Regions from separate parts of the Streptomyces sp. NPDC048248 genome, predicted to be linked through region 1. Evidence: riboswitches for the same ligand, from Rfam matches in the RefSeq annotation. Region 1 holds a riboswitch; the other holds the start of a gene.
The links. Region 1 has a riboswitch for glycine ahead of gcvP (aminomethyl-transferring glycine dehydrogenase). Riboswitches for the same ligand answer to the same signal wherever they lie in the genome.
Positions count from the first base shown of each region.

Region 2: linked by a shared signal. The riboswitch ahead of gcvT (glycine cleavage system aminomethyltransferase GcvT) and the one ahead of gcvP (aminomethyl-transferring glycine dehydrogenase) in region 1 are both predicted to bind glycine.

Region 1 is NZ_JBICZL010000010.1:3,816-14,410, forward strand. Features, by position in the region: gene ACGFZW_RS22255 (DUF881 domain-containing protein) at 1-595, shown strand, start outside; gene ACGFZW_RS22260 (small basic family protein) at 592-924, shown strand; gene ACGFZW_RS22265 (DUF881 domain-containing protein) at 930-1,964, shown strand; gene ACGFZW_RS22270 (FHA domain-containing protein) at 2,082-2,930, shown strand; gene ACGFZW_RS22275 (MerR family transcriptional regulator) at 2,948-3,694, shown strand; gene ACGFZW_RS22280 (bifunctional nuclease family protein) at 3,751-4,224, shown strand; gene ACGFZW_RS22285 (MerR family transcriptional regulator) at 4,411-5,016, shown strand; gene ACGFZW_RS22290 (DNA polymerase IV) at 5,084-6,532, shown strand; gene ACGFZW_RS22295 (PRC-barrel domain-containing protein) at 6,442-6,825, opposite strand; glycine riboswitch at 6,940-7,037, shown strand; gene gcvP (aminomethyl-transferring glycine dehydrogenase) at 7,226-10,111, shown strand; gene ACGFZW_RS22305 (DUF5999 family protein) at 10,185-10,391, opposite strand.
Region 2 is NZ_JBICZL010000012.1:295,811-306,405, forward strand. Features, by position in the region: gene ACGFZW_RS26980 (enhanced serine sensitivity protein SseB) at 1-400, opposite strand, end outside; gene ACGFZW_RS26985 (AAA family ATPase) at 565-1,269, opposite strand; glycine riboswitch at 1,498-1,592, shown strand; gene gcvT (glycine cleavage system aminomethyltransferase GcvT) at 1,743-2,870, shown strand; gene gcvH (glycine cleavage system protein GcvH) at 2,980-3,357, shown strand; gene glyA (serine hydroxymethyltransferase) at 3,465-4,724, shown strand; gene ACGFZW_RS27005 (L-serine ammonia-lyase) at 5,222-6,604, shown strand; gene ACGFZW_RS27010 (hypothetical protein) at 6,642-7,085, opposite strand; gene ACGFZW_RS27015 (phosphatase PAP2 family protein) at 7,199-8,065, opposite strand; gene ACGFZW_RS27020 (phosphatase PAP2 family protein) at 8,143-8,748, opposite strand; gene ACGFZW_RS27025 (ATP-binding protein) at 9,083-10,561, opposite strand; gene ACGFZW_RS27030 (response regulator transcription factor) at 10,563-10,595, opposite strand, start outside.

The sequences.
Region 1 (10,595 bases):
GCGGGTCGACGCGACGCGGGACGCCGTCAGCAAGATGCAGGCCGAGGCGCTCAAGGCGCACGGCGGCGGCAGGGCCGAACTGCTGGCGCTGCTGGCCGGTTCGACCCAGGTCACCGGGCCCGGCGTGAAGCTGGTCGTGGACGACGCCAAGCAGGCGGAGTCCAGCGGCGGCGGGCCGCGCGAGAGCAGTGGTTTCTCGGACACCGGCCGGGTACGCGACCGGGACATGCAGCGTGTCGTCAACGGCCTCTGGGAGTCAGGGGCGGAGGCCATCTCTGTCAATGGGCAGCGGCTTACGTCACTCTCGGCGATCAGAGCCGCCGGAGACGCCATACTGGTCGACAACAAGCCACTGGTGCCGCCCTATACGGTGCTGGCGGTGGGGGACGGGCAGCGGCTCAGCACCGCGTTCCAGGACAGTGCGGACGGTCAGTACCTGCACGTGCTCCAGGAGAACTACGGCGTGCGGACCAGGATTTCCGCCGAGACCGAGGTCACGCTGCCGCCCGCCCCGAGTTTGACCGTACGAACCGCAAAGCCACAGGCCGGTGCCGCGAAAGCGGACGGCACCGACACAGGGAAGGGCACATCGTGATCGCCGTACTGGGCCTCATCGTGGGAGTCGTGGTCGGACTTGTGGTCCGACCCGTGGTGCCGACGGTGGTCGAGCCCTACTTGCCGATCGCTGTCGTGGCGGCGCTCGACGCCGTGTTCGGCGGACTGCGCGCGATGCTGGACGGCATCTTCGACGACAAGGTCTTCGTCGTCTCCTTCCTCTCGAATGTGGTCGTAGCCGCTCTGATCGTCTTCCTCGGTGACAAGTTGGGCGTCGGCGCGCAGCTCTCCACCGGTGTTGTCGTCGTGCTGGGCATCCGGATCTTCTCCAACGCTGCCGCGATCCGCCGGCACGTCTTCAGGGCGTGAGGCGGATGGCAACCGACGAGACACCGGAGCCGGAGAACAACGGGCCGCGCCCGGAGAAGAACGAGCCGGAGTCGGCGACGAACAAGCCGGAGCCGCCGAAGGACCGCGGCCCGGCCGACCGTCGGCCGCTGCCGCCGGAGAGCCGGGACGCCGCCGAGCGGGCTTCGGTGGAGAACGAGCCGAAGGCGCCGGAACCGGACGGCGAGGCGCGCGACGAAGGCAAACCGGCGGACGCCGGCCCCGAGCCGGGGGAGGGCACTGCCGAAGAGCCGGCCGCCCCGGCCGAAGCGCCGGCGGCGGACGGGCCGGAGGGCCGCTCGGAGACCGGCCGGCAGCGGCTGTTCGCGAGTCTGTGGCCACCGCGTCTGACGCGGGCTCAACTGATCGTCGCCCTGCTGCTGTTCATTCTCGGTCTCGGCCTGGCGATTCAGGTACGTTCCACAAGTGACAGCAGTGCGCTGCGAGGAGCGCGCCAGGAGGACCTGGTGCGGATCCTGGACGAGCTGGACAACCGCTCCCAGCGGTTGACGGACGAACAGCGGCGTCTGGAAGGGCAGAAGACCGAGCTGGAGAACAGCTCGGACCAGGCCGAGGAGGCCCGTAAGCAGACCGTGGAGAAGGAACAGCAGCTGGGCGTGCTGGCCGGGACCGTCGCGGCTCAGGGGCCCGGCATCACCCTGACCATCAACGACCCGACGCGCTCCGTCGAGGCGGACAAGCTGCTGGACACCATCCAGGAGCTGCGGGCGGCCGGAGCCGAGGCCATTCAGGTCAATGATGTGCGCGTCGTCGCGGACACCTACCTCTCGGATGTCCGGGGCGGGGTGGAGATCGACGGCAAGCGGGTCACCCAGCCGTATCGCTTCAAGGTCATCGGCAAGCCCGAGGACCTGGAGCCTGCGCTGAACATCCCTGGTGGGGTGGTCCAGACGCTGGAAAAAGAGCAGGCCACGGTGGCTGTGACCCGTCAGGGGAAGATCATTGTGAACGCCTTGCGAGAGGCGAAGCGGCCTGACTACGCTCGGTCGTCATCGCAGTGAGGTGTAGACGTATGTCGATGGCCCGGGAGGGCATGACGTAGCGGGGGGTCGACGCACCGTGCGCGTGGTGTGTGGTGGAAACTGTCTGAAGGCCACGGACGTTCACAGGATGTCCGGATGGGCCGGAGTGTGCATCGAGGGTTCGTCCTGCCCCACGGGCGGGTCTGTTTCGTACAAGGGGAATCGCCCGTGAAGTTGTTTGGAAAGCTGTTCGGCAAGAGCGCACGACAGGAGGGCGGCAGCGGCTCGGCGCGGCACCGCGCTCCGCGCCAGCCCGACGAGAGTGCTGTGGGCGAGGACCGTCCGCTCTTCCGTGACGAGGTCGGCGGTCCGTCCGGGGGGTACGGGGCGGGTTCTGTTGACCCCTCCGGTGCCGGCCGCATAGGTTCCCAGGAACCATCAGCCTCAAGCACGGGTGGAGGGTTGGCCTTGCCGGTATGTACGAGGTGTGGGCACCGGAACGCCGAGGCGAGCCGGTTCTGCTCCAACTGCGGTGCGCCGCTGCGCGCGGGGGCTCAGGCCGAGCGCCCGTCGGAGACGACCTCGACCATCTCCATCTCGGGACTTGAGGCCTACGACGCGGAGGCGACCGGGCAGACCCCGACGCCGTCGCTCTCCCCGGAGGCCCAGGCGGCGGTCGACGCTCTTCCGCTGGGCTCCGCGCTGCTGGTGGTCCGCCGGGGTCCGAACTCCGGCAGTCGCTTCCTGCTGGACAGCGACCTGACGACGGCGGGTCGTCACCCGCAGAGCGACATCTTCCTCGACGATGTGACGGTCTCGCGCCGCCACGTGGAGTTCCGTCGTGGCCAGGACGGTGGTTTCACGGTCGCCGACGTCGGCAGCCTGAACGGCACCTACGTCAACCGTGAGCGGATCGACTCCGTCGCGCTCGCCAACGGCGACGAGGTCCAGATCGGCAAGTACCGCCTGGTCTTCTACGCGAGCCAGCGAGGCGTCGGTATCTGACCGACCAGGGAAGGCATATGCGCCATACACCGACAGGCGGTGCCGGTTCTGCCGGCACCGCCTCCTCGGCCGGCAAGCCGGTGAGCATCGGCACGGTGCTCACTCTGCTGCGCGAGGAATTCCCCGAGGTCACCATCTCCAAGATCCGGTTTCTGGAGGCCGAGGGGCTGGTCGAGCCGAAGCGCACCCCTTCCGGGTACCGCAAATTCACCCCGGAGGACGTCCAGCGCCTGGCAGGCGTCCTGCGGATGCAGCGGGACCACTATCTGCCGCTGAAGGTCATCCGGGAGTATCTGGACGCCTTGGAGCGCGGTGAGCGGGTGCAGCTGCCCGCCCAGGCGGCACCCTCCCGGGATCTGGTGGACGGCGTGCATGACCCGGACGAGGAGCGGCCCACCGCTGCCCGGATCGGCCGGGAGGAGCTGCTTGCCGCCGCCGAGGTGGAGGAGGCGGCTCTCGCCGACTGGGAGTCGTACGGCCTCATCACGGCCAATGACGACGGCAGCTACGACATCGAGGCCGTCACCGTCGCCAAACTTGTCGCGGATCTCGGACGCTTCGGTCTGGAGCCGCGTCATCTGCGTGCCGTGAAAGCCGCCGCCGAGCGCGAGGCCGGCCTGGTCGAACAGGTGGTTGCACCCCTTCGGCGGCATCGCAACCCGCAGACCAGAGCCCATGCCGAGGCCACCGCCAGAGAGCTGGCGACGCTGTCGGTGCGGCTGCACGCGGCATTGGTCCAGACCGCTCTGCGGGTGCGCCTGTAGTCGGCAAACGAGTGCCCGACTACCCAAACCGGCCGGGCACGTCCTAGGGTTGCTGTGTGAACGAGCTCGACGTCGTGGGTGTCCGGGTGGAAATGCCTTCCAGCCAACCGATCGTGCTCCTGCGGGAGGTGGGAGGCGACCGATACTTGCCCATTTGGATCGGGCCAGGGGAGGCCACCGCCATCGCTTTCGCCCAGCAGGGCATGGTCCCTGCCAGGCCGCTGACGCATGACCTTTTCAAGGACGTGCTCGAAGCGGTGGGCCAGGAGCTGACGCAGGTCCGCATCACGGACCTGCGCGAAGGGGTGTTCTACGCCGAACTGGTCTTCGCCAGCGGCGTGGAAGTGAGCGCGCGTCCGTCCGACGCGATAGCGCTCGCCCTGCGCACCGGAACGCCGATCTTCGGTACCGACGGTGTGCTGGACGACGCGGGGATCGCGATCCCGGACGAGCAGGAGGACGAGGTGGAGAAGTTCCGTGAGTTCCTCGACCAGATCTCGCCCGAGGACTTCGGTACCAACAGCCAGTGATGCCGACGGGTCGGAGGCCTAATTCCGGCCAAACTGTTAGCCCTTCCCCGTCTCAGGTCACGAGAAACCACTCGTAGGGTGATTATCACTCGGCGTGGCGAGCGCGGCGATCGTTGACGCACCCGGGGTGACTGCATACCGTCGATATGGCAGGTCCCGTCCGGGACGTGGAGGACGGAGGGCGGCGTGGCAATCACCGGCGACGGTATGGCGGCGGAAGGGGCGTTGCCGCTCCACTCGGGTGCAGCAGCGAATCGTGCACCCGCGCAGGTGGCCGCAGTGTCGGCGGACGGCGAGACGCAGACCATCGGCTACCGCGGACCGACCGCGTGTGCGGCGGCGGGGATCACCTACCGGCAGCTGGACTACTGGGCCCGTACGGGCCTGGTGGAGCCGAGCGTGCGGCCCGCGTACGGATCCGGGACCCAGCGGCTCTACAGCTTCCGGGACGTCGTCGTTCTCAAAATCGTCAAACGGCTGCTCGACACCGGGGTCTCGCTGCAGAACATCCGTACCGCCGTTCAGCACCTGCGCTCGCGCGGGCTTGCGGACCTGACGCGGATGACGCTCATGAGCGATGGCGCGACGGTCTACGAGTGCACCTCGCCCGATCAGGTCGTGGATCTCCTCCAGGGCGGCCAGGGCGTGTTCGGTATCGCGGTCGGCGTGGTCTGGCGGGACGTGGAGGGCGCGCTCTCCCAGCTGCACGGTGAGCGTGTGGACACCGGCGAGACGCTCGTCGGGAAGAATCCGCACGACGAGCTGGCGCGGCGCCGCAACCGGGCGGGCTGAGCGCCCGACGCGCTTTCCGGCCCTGCGCGCGGGGCGATTGTCAGTGGTGTGCGGGAGCATCGATGGTGTGAGACCTGCGCCGACGATCCTGCACCTGGACATGGATGCCTTCTTCGCGGCCGCCGAACAGGCGGCCAAGCCGAGTCTGCGCGGGAAGCCCGTGGTGGTCGGCGGGATCGGGCCGCGCGGGGTGGTCTCCACGGCGTCGTACGAAGCCCGGGTCTTCGGCATCCGTTCGGCGATGCCCACAGCTCAGGCGCGTCGCCTGTGCCCCAACGCCGCGTATCTCAATCCCCGCTTCACCCTCTACCGCCAGGTGAGTGAGACGGTGATGCAGCTGTTGCACGCCCTGTCGCCCCTGGTGGAGCCGCTGAGCCTGGACGAGGCGTTCGTCGACCTGGAGGCCGGCGGTGTCGCGGCGGAGACGTCCGCCGTCCGCGCGGTGGGGGAGCGGCTGCGGCGCGAAATCCGGGAGGCCACCGGACTGACGGGTTCGGTGGGGCTCGCGGGGGCCAAGATGCTGGCGAAGATCGCGTCCGAGGCGGCGAAACCGGACGGGCTCGTGGTGATCGAGCCGGGCACCGAGCGGGAGCTGCTGGGACCGATGACGGTGCGCACCCTGCCCGGGGTCGGGCCCGCCACTGCCGAGGCGCTGCGCCGGGCCGGGATCACGACGGTCGCGGAGACCGCGGAGGCCGGTGAGGCGGAGCTGGTGCGCCTGTTGGGGAAGTCCCACGGCGCCGGGCTGTACGCGATGGCACTGGGCCGGGATGACCGGCCGGTGGTGGCGGAGCGGGACGCGAAGTCGATCTCGGTCGAGGACACCTTCGAGGTGGACCTGACCGACCGTACCCGGGTGCGGTCGGAGGTGGTGCGCCTCGCGGACCGCTGTGTGCAGCGGCTGCGGGCCGCCGGGCGCTCCGGACGTACGGTCGTGATCAAGGTCCGGAGCTACGACTTCTCGACGCTGACCCGCTCCGAGACGCTCCGCGGCCCCACCGACGACCCCTCGGTCGTGCGGGAGGCCGCCGCACGGCTGCTGGAGACCGTGGACACCACGGGCGGCGTGCGGCTGCTGGGGGTCGGGGTGAGCGGGCTGGCCGACTTCACGCAGGAGGACCTCTTCGCCCAGGTCGCGACCGAGCGGGAGGCCGCGGAGACCGCGAAGGCGACTCAGGAGCACACGGCGGACGAGGCAGGCGAGCAGGAGCCGCGAGAGCTGCCGCGTCGCTGGCTGCCGGGGCTCGACATCGTGCACGACGAGTACGGCGCCGGTTGGGTGCAGGGGAGCGGGGTCGGGAGAGTGACCGTCCGCTTCGAGACGCCGTGGTCCGCACCGGGAAGGGTGCGGACCTTTGCCGTCGAGGACCCTGCGTTGCGGCCCGGGGAGCCACTGCCGCTGGTGCGGGAGAAGCCGAGCGGGGCTCAGTCCTCCGAACCGGCGATCCTGCCGAAGTCCTTGTCGCCCGCCGAGGAGACCGCGTCGGAGGCGGGGGAGGAGATATCCAGCCGGTAGTGGTGGTAGAGCTGAAGCTCCTGCTCGGGAGAGAGGTGCCGGCCGACACCGAAGTCGGGGGCGTCCTTGATCAGCTTGCGGTCGAAGGGGATGCGCAGGCCCTCGTCGGCCAGCTCGCTCGGCTCGAGCGGGACGAAGGCGTCCCTGCTGAACAGGCCGGTGCGCACGGCCGCCCACTCCGGTTCCCCGGTCGCGTCGTCGAGATAGACCTCGTCGACGGTGCCGATTTTCGTGCCGTGCCGGTCGAACGCCTTGCGGCCGATCAGGCTCCGGGGATCGATGTCGGTTTGCACGGCCCCTCCATATGGTCGCAGCTGCCCTGTCACCACTACCAAACGGCACATTTCATGCCCCGGCCACTCGAAAGTTCCTCCGGGAGGTGCGCTGGTAGGCTGGCGAATGGCTGCAGACCCCATGCGGGAGAGTCCTTTGTCGTTCGCGACGGGGGCGCCGAAGGAGCAAATCCTCCCCGGAATCTCTCAGGCACACGTACCGCATGGACGAGGTCACTCTGGAAAGCAGGGCGGGCCACGGACAGGCACAACGCCGGAACCCATCCTCACCGACGGTGAAAGTCGGACCGCAGCGCGCGGGCCGGCGAAGCTCTCAGGTTGAGATGACAGAGGGGGAGGCCGTCCGGGCACCAGTGCCGTGGTGCCCCTCGTAGGTCGTATGACCAGGAGGCCCCCGCAGATGACCACCAATCGCATCTCCTTGACCGAGCTGGAGCGCGGTACCCCCTTCGAGCACCGGCACATCGGGCCTGACCACGAGGCGCAGGCGAAGATGCTCGCGCACGTCGGATTCGGATCGCTGGACGAGCTCACCGCCACCGCAGTCCCCGATGTGATCAAGAGCGCCGAGGCCCTGGGGCTGCCCCAGGGCCGCTCCGAGGCCGAGGTCCTGGAGGAGCTGCGCAGTCTCGCGGACCGCAACCAGGTCCTGTCCTCCATGATCGGCCTGGGCTACTACGGCACGTTCACACCGCCGGTGATCCTGCGCAACGTCATGGAGAACCCGTCCTGGTACACGGCCTACACGCCGTACCAGCCGGAGATCTCGCAGGGTCGGCTGGAGGCGCTGCTGAACTTCCAGACCATGGTCGCCGACCTGACGGGTCTGCCCACCTCCGGCGCTTCGCTCCTGGACGAGGGCACCGCCGCAGCCGAGGCCATGTCGCTCGCCCGGCGGGTCGGCAAGGTCAAGAAGGGCGTCTTCCTGGTCGACGCCGACTGTCTGCCGCAGACCATCGCCGTGCTCCAGACCCGTGCCGAGCCGACCGGCGTCGAGGTCGTGGTCGCGGACCTCGGCGACGGCATTCCGGCCGAGATCGCCGAGCGTGGTGTCTTCGGCGTGCTCCTGCAGTACCCGGGTGCCTCCGGTGCGGTGCGCGACCCGCGCGCGGTCATCGCGCAGGCGCAGGAGCTGGGCGCCGTCGTCACCGTCGCCGCCGACCTCCTCGCCCTGACGCTGCTGACCTCGCCCGGCGAGCTCGGCGCGGACATCGCCGTCGGCACGACGCAGCGCTTCGGCGTCCCGATGGGCTTCGGCGGGCCGCACGCCGGCTTCATGGCCGTACGCGAGAAGTTCGCCCGCAGCCTCCCCGGCCGCCTGGTGGGCGTCTCGGTCGACGCCGACGGCAACAAGGCGTACCGCCTGGCCCTGCAGACCCGTGAGCAGCACATCCGCCGGGAGAAGGCCACCAGCAACATCTGCACCGCGCAGGTGCTGCTCGCCGTCATGGCCGGCATGTACGCGGTCTACCATGGCCCGGACGGCCTGGCCGCCATCGCGCGGCGCACCCATCGCTATGCCACCCTCCTCGCCGAGGGCCTGCGGGCGGGCGGTGTGGAGATCGTGCACGGCGCCTACTTCGACACGCTGACCGCGCGGGTGCCCGGCCGCGCCGCCGAGGTCGTGGCCGCCGCCCGCGAGGCCGGCATCAACCTCCGCCAGGTCGACGCCGACCTCGTCGGCATCGCCTGCGACGAGACCACCGGCCGCGGGCAGCTGGCCGGCGTTTTCGGCGCCTTCGGCGTCCAGGCCGACATCGAGCAGCTGGACGCCGCCGCGGGCGAGGGACTGCCGCAGGAGCTGCTGCGCACCGACGACTACCTCGGCCACCCGGTCTTCCACCAGCACCGTTCCGAGACCGCGATGCTGCGCTACCTGCGCACCCTCGCCGACAAGGACTACGCGCTGGACCGCGGCATGATCCCGCTCGGCTCCTGCACGATGAAGCTGAACGCCACCACCGAGATGGAGCCGGTCACATGGCCGGCGTTCGGGCAGCTGCACCCCTTCGCGCCGGCCGGTCAGGCGCAGGGCTACCTCACCCTGATCCAGGAGCTCGAGGAGCAGCTGGCCACGGTCACCGGCTACGACAAGGTCTCCATCCAGCCGAATGCCGGCTCCCAGGGCGAACTGGCGGGCCTGCTGGCCGTGCGTGCCTACCACCGCGCCAACGGCGACGAGCAGCGCACCATCTGCCTGATCCCCTCCTCCGCGCACGGCACCAACGCCGCCAGCGCCGTGATGGCGGGGATGAAGGTCGTCGTCGTCAAGACCGGCGAGGACGGTGAGGTCGACACCGACGATCTGCACGCCAAGATCGACAAGCACCGCGACGAACTCGCGGTCCTGATGGTCACCTACCCCTCCACCCACGGCGTGTTCGAGGAGCACATCACGCAGATCTGCGCCGCGGTGCACGACGCGGGCGGCCAGGTCTACGTCGACGGCGCCAACCTCAACGCGCTGGTCGGCCTCGCCGAGCCCGGCAAGTTCGGCGGCGATGTCTCGCACCTCAACCTGCACAAGACCTTCTGCATCCCGCACGGCGGCGGCGGTCCCGGTGTCGGTCCTGTCGGTGTCCGGGCCCACCTGGCGCCGTACCTGCCCAACCACCCGCTGCAGCCCACCGCGGGCCCGGAGACGGGCGTCGGCCCGATCTCCGCGGCGCCGTGGGGCTCGGCGGGCATCCTGCCGATCTCCTGGGCGTACGTCCGGCTGATGGGCGGCGAGGGGCTCAAGCGCGCCACGCAGGTCGCGGTGCTCGGTGCCAACTACATCGCCAAGCGCTTGGAGCCGCACTACCCGGTGCTCTACACCGGCCCGGGCGGGCTGGTCGCACACGAGTGCATCATCGACGTCCGGCCGCTGACCAAGGAGACCGGGGTGAGCATCGACGACGTGGCCAAGCGGCTCATCGACTACGGCTTCCACGCGCCGACGATGTCCTTCCCGGTGGCCGGCACGCTCATGATCGAGCCGACCGAGAGTGAGGACCTCAATGAGCTGGACCGGTTCTGCGACGCGATGATCGCCATCCGCGCGGAGATCGAGAAGGTCGGCTCGGGGGAGTGGGACAAGGACGACAACCCGCTGCGCAACGCCCCGCACACCGCGAGCGCGCTGACCGGCGACTGGGAGCACTCCTACTCCCGCGAGGAGGCCGTCTTCCCGGCAGGCGTCGTCGCCGCGGAGAAGTACTGGCCGCCGGTGCGGCGGATCGACGGCGCCTTCGGCGACCGTAACCTCGTCTGCTCCTGCCCTCCGCTGGAGGACTACGACGGCTGACGTCCGTCACCGCACATCAAGGGCCCTCGGCAGATCCTGCCGGGGGCCCTGTTGTTCTGCCGGTGCGCCCGGGTCAGGCGGCGGAGACGACCCGGGTGCCACCGAGCGGCCGGTTCGGGGCGATGACCTGCCCGTCCGGAAGAAGCTCACCGGTGTCCTCGAAGAGGAGGACGCCGTTGCACAGCAGGCTCCAACCCTGCTCCGGGTGGTGTGCCACAGGATGCGCGGCTTCCCGGTCGGTGGAGTCTGCTGACGGGCAGGGTGGTTGGTGCTGACACATGGAAGTCGTCTTTCGCTGCGGTGTGGTGAACGTCGTCGTGCGGCTCGATGAGGTGTTCATGGCCGCTCCCCCCGTTTCCTCGGTCGGTCCCAGTGTTGCCCTCCGGAGGCGTTTCCGCAGGGATTTCGCAGCAGCGGTACTCACTCGATACTGACGTGTCACCCGTGCGGGCGGTTGCTCCCAATTACGCAGTTACTCAGGCGG
Region 2 (10,595 bases), on a different contig from region 1:
ATTCGGCCACCGCGGGCGGGGGCAGCGGGACGCCGACCGTGCCGTCGGGGTTGACCGCGATACCGATCAGCGGCGGCAGTCCACGGGCGAACTCCCGGGCGGGCGCGACGGTGAAGGACATATGGGAGCCGACGACCCGCAAGAACTCCTGCTCGGAACTGAAGACCGGGACATACGCCGCGCCGCCGATCTCGGTGGTCGGCAGATCCAGCCCACCGGCTCCAGGGCCCGCGCTGTCCGGGCCGCCGCCGTTGGGCAGTGGCACCCACACCCGGCTGCGCCCCAGCACCTCCACGATCCGGCCACCGGCACCCGGGTGCCCGACCGAGGCGGCAAGCACCTCTTCCAGCTCATTCGCAGGCCAGGTCAGCTGCGGTATGCCCTGCTCCGGAAAGTTCATGTACACCCACCCGTTCCAAACCGCCCTATCTGGCCAAAGACCCTAGCGGCAGACACTGCGGCAGCCGAAGGGGGTGGTGGGCAGTCGATCTTCGCCGGCGTGCGGGGGCGGCCCGGCCGCCGAAGAGCAGCTCGGCCGAGGGGCCACCCCGGCCGGAGGCCGCCTCAGCCGAAGCCGACGGTCTCCAGCGCGCTCGCCGCCGGCCGGTCAAGCAGCACCGCCGAGGCGAACCCCCTCGGCAGCCGGCCGGCCTCGGCACCCTCGACCAGCCTGCCCACCGCCCTGCGGTGCCGCGCGAAGGCGTACCCGGACACTCCGCGTCCCCGCGACTCCTGCCCGGACAGCGCCACCTCCGGCGGGACGTCGAGCAGCACCAGATGCAGTCCGCGGCCGCCTCGCCGGGCCGACCGCGCTATCCAGCGACGCACCCACGCCAGCGTCCCGCAGTCGTGCACCACGACGCTGTCGCCGGAGCGCAGCGCGCGGCGCAGCCCCAGGTAGTGCGCGGCACGGACCAGCGGGCGATACACCCCGTACGGCAGCCGGCGCAGCCTGCCGCGCTCCCAGCGCACCCGGACGTCCTGCGAGTCGATGCGGTGCACCGTGGCACCCCGGCCGTCCAGCACCGGCACGATGCGGTGCATGAGCGTGCTCTTGCCGCTGCCCGGCAGCCCGGAGACCACCACGAGGTCACCGGCCGGGAAGCGCATCTCGGCCGTCCTGCCGGTGTGACGTGTTCCCCTCAGGTCGATCACCTCGGCACCGCGCCCCGGCCTGACCACGGCCAGGGGCGAGCGTGCGGGCCGGGGCACCGCGGCGCCCGCGATCCCCGACGTTGTCGCGAGTGCGGCATCTTTGTGCACCGTCATCGCCCCTCCCGGTCACTAGCGGGCCCGGCCGGTGTCCGTCCCTTTCCCGAAGAGTGTCAAGAAAAGGTAATACCCATCAAGGCGATTGCCCGATCCCCCGGACCACGGCGGCCGCCCGGGCCGGTGCGACAACCAGGACTCCTGCATCCGGCGATCCCGTGCAATGATGTCGGCGCCACTGTGCACCGCTCAGCTCACCCGTGCACAGCCAACTCCATACCGGCCGCTTGAATCCGCGCGGGAGAGTCCTCGCCGCCACGGCGGGGCGCCGAAGGAGCAAGTCCTCCCTTGAATCTCTCAGGCCCCGATACCGCGCGGGCGAGGCAGATCTGAAAAGCGAGCCACCGCCTGGCTGACGGGTGGCTCCACCCAAGGTGCAAACCGGGTCCGTTCGCGGGATCCCGGTGAACCTCTCAGGTTCCGATGACAGATGGGGAGAACGTCTTGTCACCCATGCCTGGGAGCCCAGAACCATGACTGATGCCCCTCGCCGTACCGCGCTGGATGCCACGCATCGTGCGCTCGGCGCGACCATGACCGACTTCGCCGGCTGGGACATGCCGCTGCGCTACGGCAGCGAACGCGACGAGCACGTCGCCGTCCGCACCAGGGCCGGCCTCTTCGATCTCTCCCACATGGGCGAGATCACCGTCACCGGCCCGCAGGCCGCCGATCTCCTCGACTACGCACTGGTGGGCAACATCGGCGGCGTCAAGACCGGCCGCGCCCGCTACACCATGATCTGCGAGGCGGCCGGCGGCATCCTCGACGACCTGATCGTCTACCGGCTCGAGGACCAGGAGTACATGGTCGTCGCCAACGCCTCCAACGCCCAGGTCGTGCTCGACGCGCTGACCGAGCGCGCGTCCGGCTTCGACGCCGTGGTCCGCGACGACCGCGACGCCTACGCCCTGCTCGCCGTCCAGGGCCCGGAGTCCCCCGGCATCCTCAAGGCGCTGACCGACGCCGACCTGGACGGCCTCAAGTACTACGCGGGCCTGCCCGGCACGGTCGCCGGCGTGAGCGCGCTGATCGCCCGCACCGGCTACACCGGCGAGGACGGCTTCGAGCTGTTCGTGCGGCCCGCGGACGCGGTCGCCCTCTGGGAGGCGCTGACCTCGGCCGGCAAGGACGTCGGGCTCGTCCCGTGCGGCCTGTCCTGCCGCGACACGCTGCGCCTGGAGGCCGGCATGCCGCTGTACGGACACGAGCTGACCACCGCGACCACGCCCTTCGACGCGGGTCTCGGCCGGGTGGTGAAGTTCGAGAAGACCACCAACGGCGGTGACTTCGTGGGCCGCGCCGCCCTGGAGGAGGCCGCCCGCCGCGCCGAGTCCGCGCCGCCGCGCAAGCTCGTCGGGCTGATCGCGGAGGGCCGCCGGGTCCCGCGCGCCGGCTATGCGGTCGTCGCCGCCGACGGCACCGTCATCGGCGAGGTCACCTCCGGTGCGCCCTCGCCCACGCTGGGCAAGCCGCTCGCGATCGCCTACGTCGACGCGGCGTACGCCACACCGGGCGCCGAGGGTGTCGCCGTGGACATCCGTGGAAGCCATGAGCCGTACGAGGTCGTCGCGCTTCCCTTCTACAAGCGGGAGAAGTGACGCCGGTACCGCGCTGCCCCCGGGCAGTCGTGAAACCGGCGCGCCCCACGCGTCTCACTGTGCAAGACCCCATTCACGATCACACCCTCGCGTACAGGAGAATCGAGCCATGAGCAACCCCCAGCAGCTGCGCTACAGCAAGGAGCACGAGTGGCTGTCGGCCGCCGACAACGGCGTCTCGACGGTCGGCATCACCGAGCACGCCGCGAACGCGCTCGGCGATGTCGTCTTCGTGCAGCTTCCCGAGGTCGGGGACACGGTCACGGCGGGCGAGACCTGCGGTGAGCTGGAGTCGACCAAGTCGGTCAGCGACCTCTACGCCCCGGTCACCGGTGAGATCACCGAGATCAACGAGGACGTCGTGAGCGACCCGTCGCTGGTGAACTCCGCCCCGTTCGAGGGTGGTTGGCTGTTCAAGGTGAAGGTGAGCGGCGAGCCGGACGACCTGCTCTCGGCAGACGAGTACACCGCCTTCGCCGCCGGCTGAGCCCTCCCGGCCCGCCGCCCCGGCACCCCGCCACCGACCGAGCGGAAGCTCCCCCGGGATCCGTCCGGGAGGACCCCGACCGCGCCTGACCCCTCCAGGAAAGACTCATGTCGCTTCTCAACAGCTCCCTCCATGAGCTCGACCCCGACGTCGCCGCCGCCGTCGACGCCGAACTCGACCGCCAGCAGTCCACCCTCGAAATGATCGCGTCGGAGAACTTCGCTCCCCTCGCCGTCATGGAGGCCCAGGGCTCGGTCCTGACCAACAAGTACGCCGAGGGCTACCCCGGGCGTCGCTACTACGGCGGCTGCGAGCACGTCGACGTCGTCGAGCAGATCGCCATCGACCGGATCAAGGCCCTCTTCGGCGCCGAGGCCGCGAACGTCCAGCCGCACTCCGGCGCGCAGGCCAACGCCGCCGCCATGTTCGCCCTGATCAAGCCGGGCGACACCATCCTGGGTCTGAACCTCGCCCACGGCGGGCACCTCACCCACGGCATGAAGATCAACTTCTCCGGCAAGCTCTACAACGTGGTGCCCTACCACGTCGACGAGAAGAGCAACCTCGTCGACATGGAAGAGGTCGAGCGCCTCGCCAAGGAGCACCGCCCCAAGCTGATCGTCGCCGGCTGGTCCGCCTACCCGCGGCAGCTGGACTTCGCCGAGTTCCGCCGGATCGCCGACGAGGTCGGCGCCTACCTCATGGTCGACATGGCGCACTTCGCCGGCCTGGTCGCCGCGGGTCTGCACCCGAGCCCGGTGCCGCACGCCCACGTCGTCACCACCACCACGCACAAGACCCTCGGCGGTCCGCGCGGCGGCGTGATCCTGTCCACCCAGGAGCTCGCCAAGAAGATCAACTCCGCGGTCTTCCCCGGTCAGCAGGGCGGCCCGCTGGAGCACGTCATCGCCGCCAAGGCGGTCTCCTTCAAGGTTGCGGCGTCCGAGGAGTTCAAGGAGCGCCAGCAGCGCACCCTGGACGGCGCCCGCATCCTGGCCGAGCGCCTCACCCGGCCCGATGTCACCGAGGTCGGCGTCTCCGTCCTGTCCGGCGGTACCGACGTCCACCTCGTCCTGGTCGACCTGCGCAACAGCGACCTCGACGGCCAGCAGGCCGAGGACCGCCTCCACGAGGTCGGCATCACCGTCAACCGCAACGCCATCCCGAACGACCCGCGGCCCCCGATGGTCACCTCGGGCCTGCGGATCGGCACCCCGGCGCTCGCCACCCGCGGCTTCCAGGCCGAGGACTTCCGCGAGGTCGCCGACATCATCGCCGAGGCCCTCAAGCCCAGCTACGACACCGAGACCCTCAAGAGCCGCGTCACGGCCCTCGCGGACAAGTACCCGCTCTACCAGTCGCTGTGACGACCCGGCCCGCGCCAGTCGCCGCCACAGTGTCCGGCGTCGGCTGACGCGGGCCCACGGCCGGCACCTCGGCCGTGACGCGATGCCGTGCACGGCGCCCGTCGGGCGCGAAACGAGCGCGGGCCCGGCCCGCCGGGAGACCGGCGGGCCGGGGCGGGCGGATCACCGGCCCGGTCGGCGTCCCGGAGCCGCCCTCCGCAAAGGAACCGTCGGGCCGGCTCCGGCCCCGCCGACCGGCACGCCCCGAACAAATTCACTTCACCGGATGCCGGACGCGAATCCGGTACCCGTCATCTGTGAGACGAGGCACAGCGCAGCGGGCCGCGGGCCCGCGCAGAGCGCCGACAACCGCTGTTTCCCGGGGCGCCGGCCATCCGCCGTTTTCCGTCAGGCGGCAGGACCGCGCGTCCGCGTTACGCTCGACAGTCGGCGCAGAAACGTACCTCCTGCCCCATTGCTCCACCGTCCACCACGAGCAGACAAGGGAGTCCGCCACCGTGGCCATCTCCGTCTTCGACCTCTTCTCCATCGGCATCGGCCCCTCCAGCTCCCACACCGTGGGCCCCATGCGCGCCGCCCGGATGTTCGTCGGTCGCCTCAAGAAGGACGGTCTCCTCGCGCAGACGGCCTCGGTACGCGCCGAACTGTTCGGCTCGCTCGGCGCCACCGGCCACGGCCACGGCACGCCCAAGGCCGTGCTCCTCGGCCTGGAGGGCCACTCCCCCCGCTCCGTCGACGTGGAGAGCGCGGACGACGAGGTGGAGCGGATCCGCACGACCAAGCGGCTGCGGCTGCTCGGCGCCGAGATCGGGACGGACCACGAGATCGACTTCGACGAGTCGACCGAGCTGATACTGCACCGCCGCCGCTCCCTGCCGTACCACGCCAACGGCATGACGCTCTTCGCCTACGACCAGGCCGGCGCCCCGCTCCTGGAGAAGACCTACTACTCGGTCGGCGGCGGCTTCGTCGTCGACGAGGACGCCGTCGGCGAGGACCGGATCAAGCTCGACGACACCGTCCTGAAGTACCCCTTCCGCACCGGCGACGAGCTGATGCGGCTCGCCCAGGACACCGGCCTCTCCATCGCCGCCCTGATGCTGGAGAACGAGAAGGCCTGGCGCACCGAGGAAGAGATCAACGAGGGTCTGCTGGAGATCTGGGGCGTGATGCAGGGCTGCGTCAGCCGCGGCATGTCCCGCGAGGGCATCCTGCCCGGTGGCCTCAAGGTGCGGCGCCGGGCCGCGAACTCCGCGCGCCAGCTCCGTTCCGAAGGCGATCCGCTCGCGCACGCCATGGAGTGGGTCACCCTCTACGCGATGTCGGTCAACGAGGAGAACGCGGCCGGCGGCCGGGTCGTGACCGCCCCCACCAACGGCGCGGCCGGCATCATCCCCGCCGTCCTGCACTACTACATCAACTTCGTCCCCGGCGCCGACGAGGAGGGCGTGGTCCGCTTCCTCCTCGCCGCCGGCGCCATCGGCATGCTCTTCAAGGAGAACGCCTCCATCTCCGGCGCCGAGGTCGGCTGCCAGGGCGAGGTCGGCTCCGCCTGCTCCATGGCCGCCGGCGGGCTCGCCGAGGTGCTCGGCGGCTCCCCCGAGCAGGTGGAGAACGCCGCCGAGATCGGCATGGAGCACAATCTCGGCCTGACCTGCGACCCCGTCGGCGGCCTGGTGCAGATTCCGTGCATCGAGCGCAACGGCATGGCGGCGGTCAAGGCCATCACCGCGGCGCGCATGGCGCTGCGCGGGGACGGCCGCCACCACGTGTCCCTCGACAAGGTCATCAAGACCATGAAGGACACCGGCGCCGACATGAGCGTCAAGTACAAGGAGACCGCCCGCGGCGGGCTTGCGGTCAACATCATCGAGTGCTGAACGCCACCGGCGGTCGTGAGGGGCCGCCGAGGGTCGGCTATTTTCCGATCTCCCAGGCGAACGGCGGGAGTTCGCGGGCCCGGGAGTAGATCTCCAGGGCATGGTGGGCCGGGACGAAGGGGTGGACGCGGGCGCCTTCGAGGCCGGCGAGCAGGCGCGCACAGTGGTGGACGCAGCCGGCCACTTCCCCGCCGTGACGCTCGATGAGGGTCGCGGCGTCGTGCGGTCCTTCGCACGGCGTCGGATCCTTGGCCGCGGCGGCCGCGCAACGGCCCTGCGGCGGCCCGTGGCGTGAGGGGTGCGCTGGAGGGTTCACCGGCAGGGGTGCCGGATGCGCTATCGGTGGGTCCGTCGGGCCGTTGGGCTGTTCCATCGTGCCGTCCCCCTTGGTGGCGCTGCCTGCGGTGGTGTCGCCGTACAGGTGTGTGCGGGGACGGATCGCCTCCGCGGACCGCGGGCCCGCGGCGGCCTCCCCCCTCACCCACGTGAGTGCTGCTCGGCACGGGAGGGGTCCATGCCGCCTTGGTCAAGTCGTGGACCGATCGTCACCGATTCATGGACTGCGGCCGGCGGCGTGCCACGGCGGACGTGCCGTCAGCCGAGTGGCGTGGCCGGAGGTGCGGGTGGTGGGGGCGGGCCCGGGTGGCGGAAGGCGAAGGGCTCAGCGATCAGCGCCAACGACAGGAAGACGGCTGCCAGGAGCCAGCCGCCGAGGACATCCGCCGGCCAGTGGACGCCCAGGTAGACCCGGGTGGCGCCGACGCCGATCGCCCACAGCACCAGCACCGTGCACCATGTGCGTGCCACGCCGGGGCGGGCACGGTGCAGTACGCCCCAGGCCAGGAGGCCGGCCACCAGCGCGGCGTTGGTGGCGTGGCCGGAGGGGAAGGCGTAGTCGGGGGCGTGTCCGACCCATTCGTCGGACGGTGGCCGCGGGCGCGCGAGCAGTTCCATCAGGCCGTAGCGGACCGCCTGCGCCACCGCGAGGACGACGACGGCGCAGGCCACCGTACGGAGCCGGCCGAGCGCGCCCCGGCCGGCCAGCAGACCGGCCACCACCGCGAGCAGGTAGAGGACGGGGCCGCTGCCGGTCGTGGTGAGCACACGGGCGAGGGACCGCACCGGCTCCCCGTTGTGCGCCGTCGACCAGTCGTGGGCCGCCTGTTCGGAAGCGAGCGGGGAGCCGTCGCCCACGGTCACGACGATGGCAAGGGCGGCGAAGAGGACCGCGCACACCGCCGCGAGCGCCAGGAGCGGACCGGGCCTGCGGGCGTCCGGGGGGCGGTGCGGGAGATGGATCGGGGGGTGCTGCGGGAGGTGGCGGGGGAAGGCGAGATGGAAGGGATGGTGCGTGGTCTCCTGCGCGGGGCGGGTGCCCTTCGGCGTTCTCTGCACGGCGTCCTCCGGTGCCTTCTCCGACTCGGGGTCCTTCCCGGGTGCCGGTCCCCTCTGCGGCCTCATGTCCTCGGTCCGTTCCGTTCCCCGCTTCCGTCCGGCCCCCTGCTCCGGTTCCGGTCCGGGTCTCGGCGCGGACGGCGTCACCGGGCAGCCACCAGGGGGCGCAGCCTGGTGGTGCGGAGACGGGCGACGGCGGGCGTCGCGTGCCGGGCGAGCGGCATGAGCGGCCGGGCGACGACCACACCGATGGCCAGGCCGGCGAGGACATCGTGCGGGTAGTGGGCTCCTACCCAGATACGCGAGAACGCCATCAACAGCGTGGCCGGGACGGCGATCCGCCCGAGCCGGGGCGCACACCCGATCAGGGCGACCGCGGCTGCCGCGGCGATGGCCGCGTGGTTGCTGGGGAACGACCAGTCGGTCACGCCAGGACACAGCGCGACGGTGACCGTGTGCAGCGTCCGGCAGGGCCGCGCCTCGTCGAAGAGGGACTTGACCGTGTCGTTGGCGAGGTAGGCCACGGTCACCACCAGGGGGCCGACCAGCGCCCGCGCCATCTCGGCGGCGGTACCGCTGCGGGCCCGCCACCAGCAGATCAGCATCAGGATCGCGAAGAGGAACAGGCCGTGGTCCGTCCCGTACGAGACGAGGACGTTGACGGCGTGCGGGGCGCGCTGCGCGAGATCGGTGACCCAGGTGTAGAGGCCGCCGTCGATCGAGGCTCCGCCGAGGGCGAGGTTGCTCACGGGCTTCTCCTTGGCGGGTGGCGCGATGCGAGGCCCGGCGGTGGGCCGGGCCCTCGGCTGTCCGTGCGGCCGACGGCCCCTTTCCGGTCACATATACGGTCTACCTGACGGTGGACGGCAGAAAGGTGATGATCCGTTTGATGTCGGACGGACCACCCGTGCAGCCGCGCCCCGCGGGAGCCGGCGGCCGACGCGCTCGCCGCGCCGTGGGCGGCAACGGAGCGCCTGAGCCCGCGGCGGACTTGGGTACGCCTGCTCGCCGATACGGGACTCCGCCGGCCTGACGGCGGTTGCGGCACTCGAGGAAGGCCCGGGGCGGTCCACACCACGGTCCTCAGTGGGCCCGCTGGGACCCGTGGCCCGCACCCGTACCGATCGTGAAGCCCAGGACGGCACCGCCGCCCGGCCGGTGGCCGGCGAAGGCGTGGCCGCCGTGCGCGGTGGCGATCTCGCGGACGATGGCGAGGCCGAGGCCGGAGCCGGGCAGCCCGCGGGCGGCCGGGGCCCGGTAGAACCGGTCGAAGACCCGGGTGCGGTCGGAGTCGGCGATGCCTGGCCCGCGGTCGAGGACCTCGACGCGGGCGCCGGTGACGACGACCTCGATCGGTTGCGTGCCGCCCGGATCGAACTTGGCGGCGTTCTCCAGCAGGTTGGTGAGCGCGCGGTGCAGCGCCACGGGACGGCCCTCGACCGCCGCGGGCCGCGTGCTCCGCACGGTGATCTCACGGCCGGTGCGGCGGCGGGCCGAGGCGGCCCCCTTCTCCGCGACGTCGGCCAGGCTCACCTCGGCCAGCGGGTCGTCACCCCGCTGCCCGGCGGCCAGGTCCACCAACTCATTGACCAGATCGGTCAGTTCGCGCGCCTCGCCGGCCAGGTCGGTGAGCAGTTCCGCACGGGCCCGCGGCGGCAGCTCCTCGAACCGCTTCAGCAGTGAGATGTTCGTGCGCAGCGAGGTCAGCGGCGTGCGCAGCTCGTGGCCCGCGTCCTGGACGAGCCGCTGCTGGTCCTGGACGGCCGCGGCCAGCCGCCCGAGCATGTCGTCGAAGGCCCGCCCGAGCCTCGCGACCTCGCCCCGGCCGGCGACCGGCACCGGGACGTCGAGCCGGCCGTGCTCGGCCACGCTCTCCGCGACCGCGGTGAGCCGGACGAGCCGACCGGTGATCCGGCGCGCCAGCCACCACCCGGCGGCCCCTGCCACCACCAGGACCGCCGCGGCCAGCAGTGCGGTGCGCCGCTGGAGCGCGGAGAGCAGATCCTCGGTCCCGCTGAATTTCCGGGCCACCTGCACCGCCCCGCGGCCGTCACCGAGCGCGACCGTCGCGACGTGGTACTCCTCGTCGCCGATGTCCGCCTCCCGCTGCGTGTGGCGGCCCGGCTGCGCGGCCGCCGCGACCCGGCGCTCCCGGATGCCGACCGGCAGAGCGGGGCTCCCTGGGTCCACGATCCGCCCGCCGGCCCCCAGCACCTGCACATCGGTGCGGGTGGGGCGGGTGAGGTCGTCACGCGGGCCGGCGCGGCCGGGGCCCGCGGCCGCGTAGTCCCCGGGCCGGAACGACCGCTCCTGTACCTGGCTCCGCAGGTCCCCGACCACCTCGGAGAAGACCGACTTCTCGTCCACCCGGACCAGCCGGGCCGCCGCGTCGTAGCTGAGGAACCCGACCAGGGCGGTCACCGCAGCGGCCCCGGCCGCGAAGGTCACCGCGAAGGCGGTGCGCAGACTTGCCGGCTTGCGGGTCCGCAGCCAGGCACCCACCCCGCGGCCGCGCGGGCTGCCGCTGTCCCGGTCACTGCCACGGCCCTCGCGTGCGGCCATCTCAGTCCTCCCGCAGCACATAGCCGACGCCGCG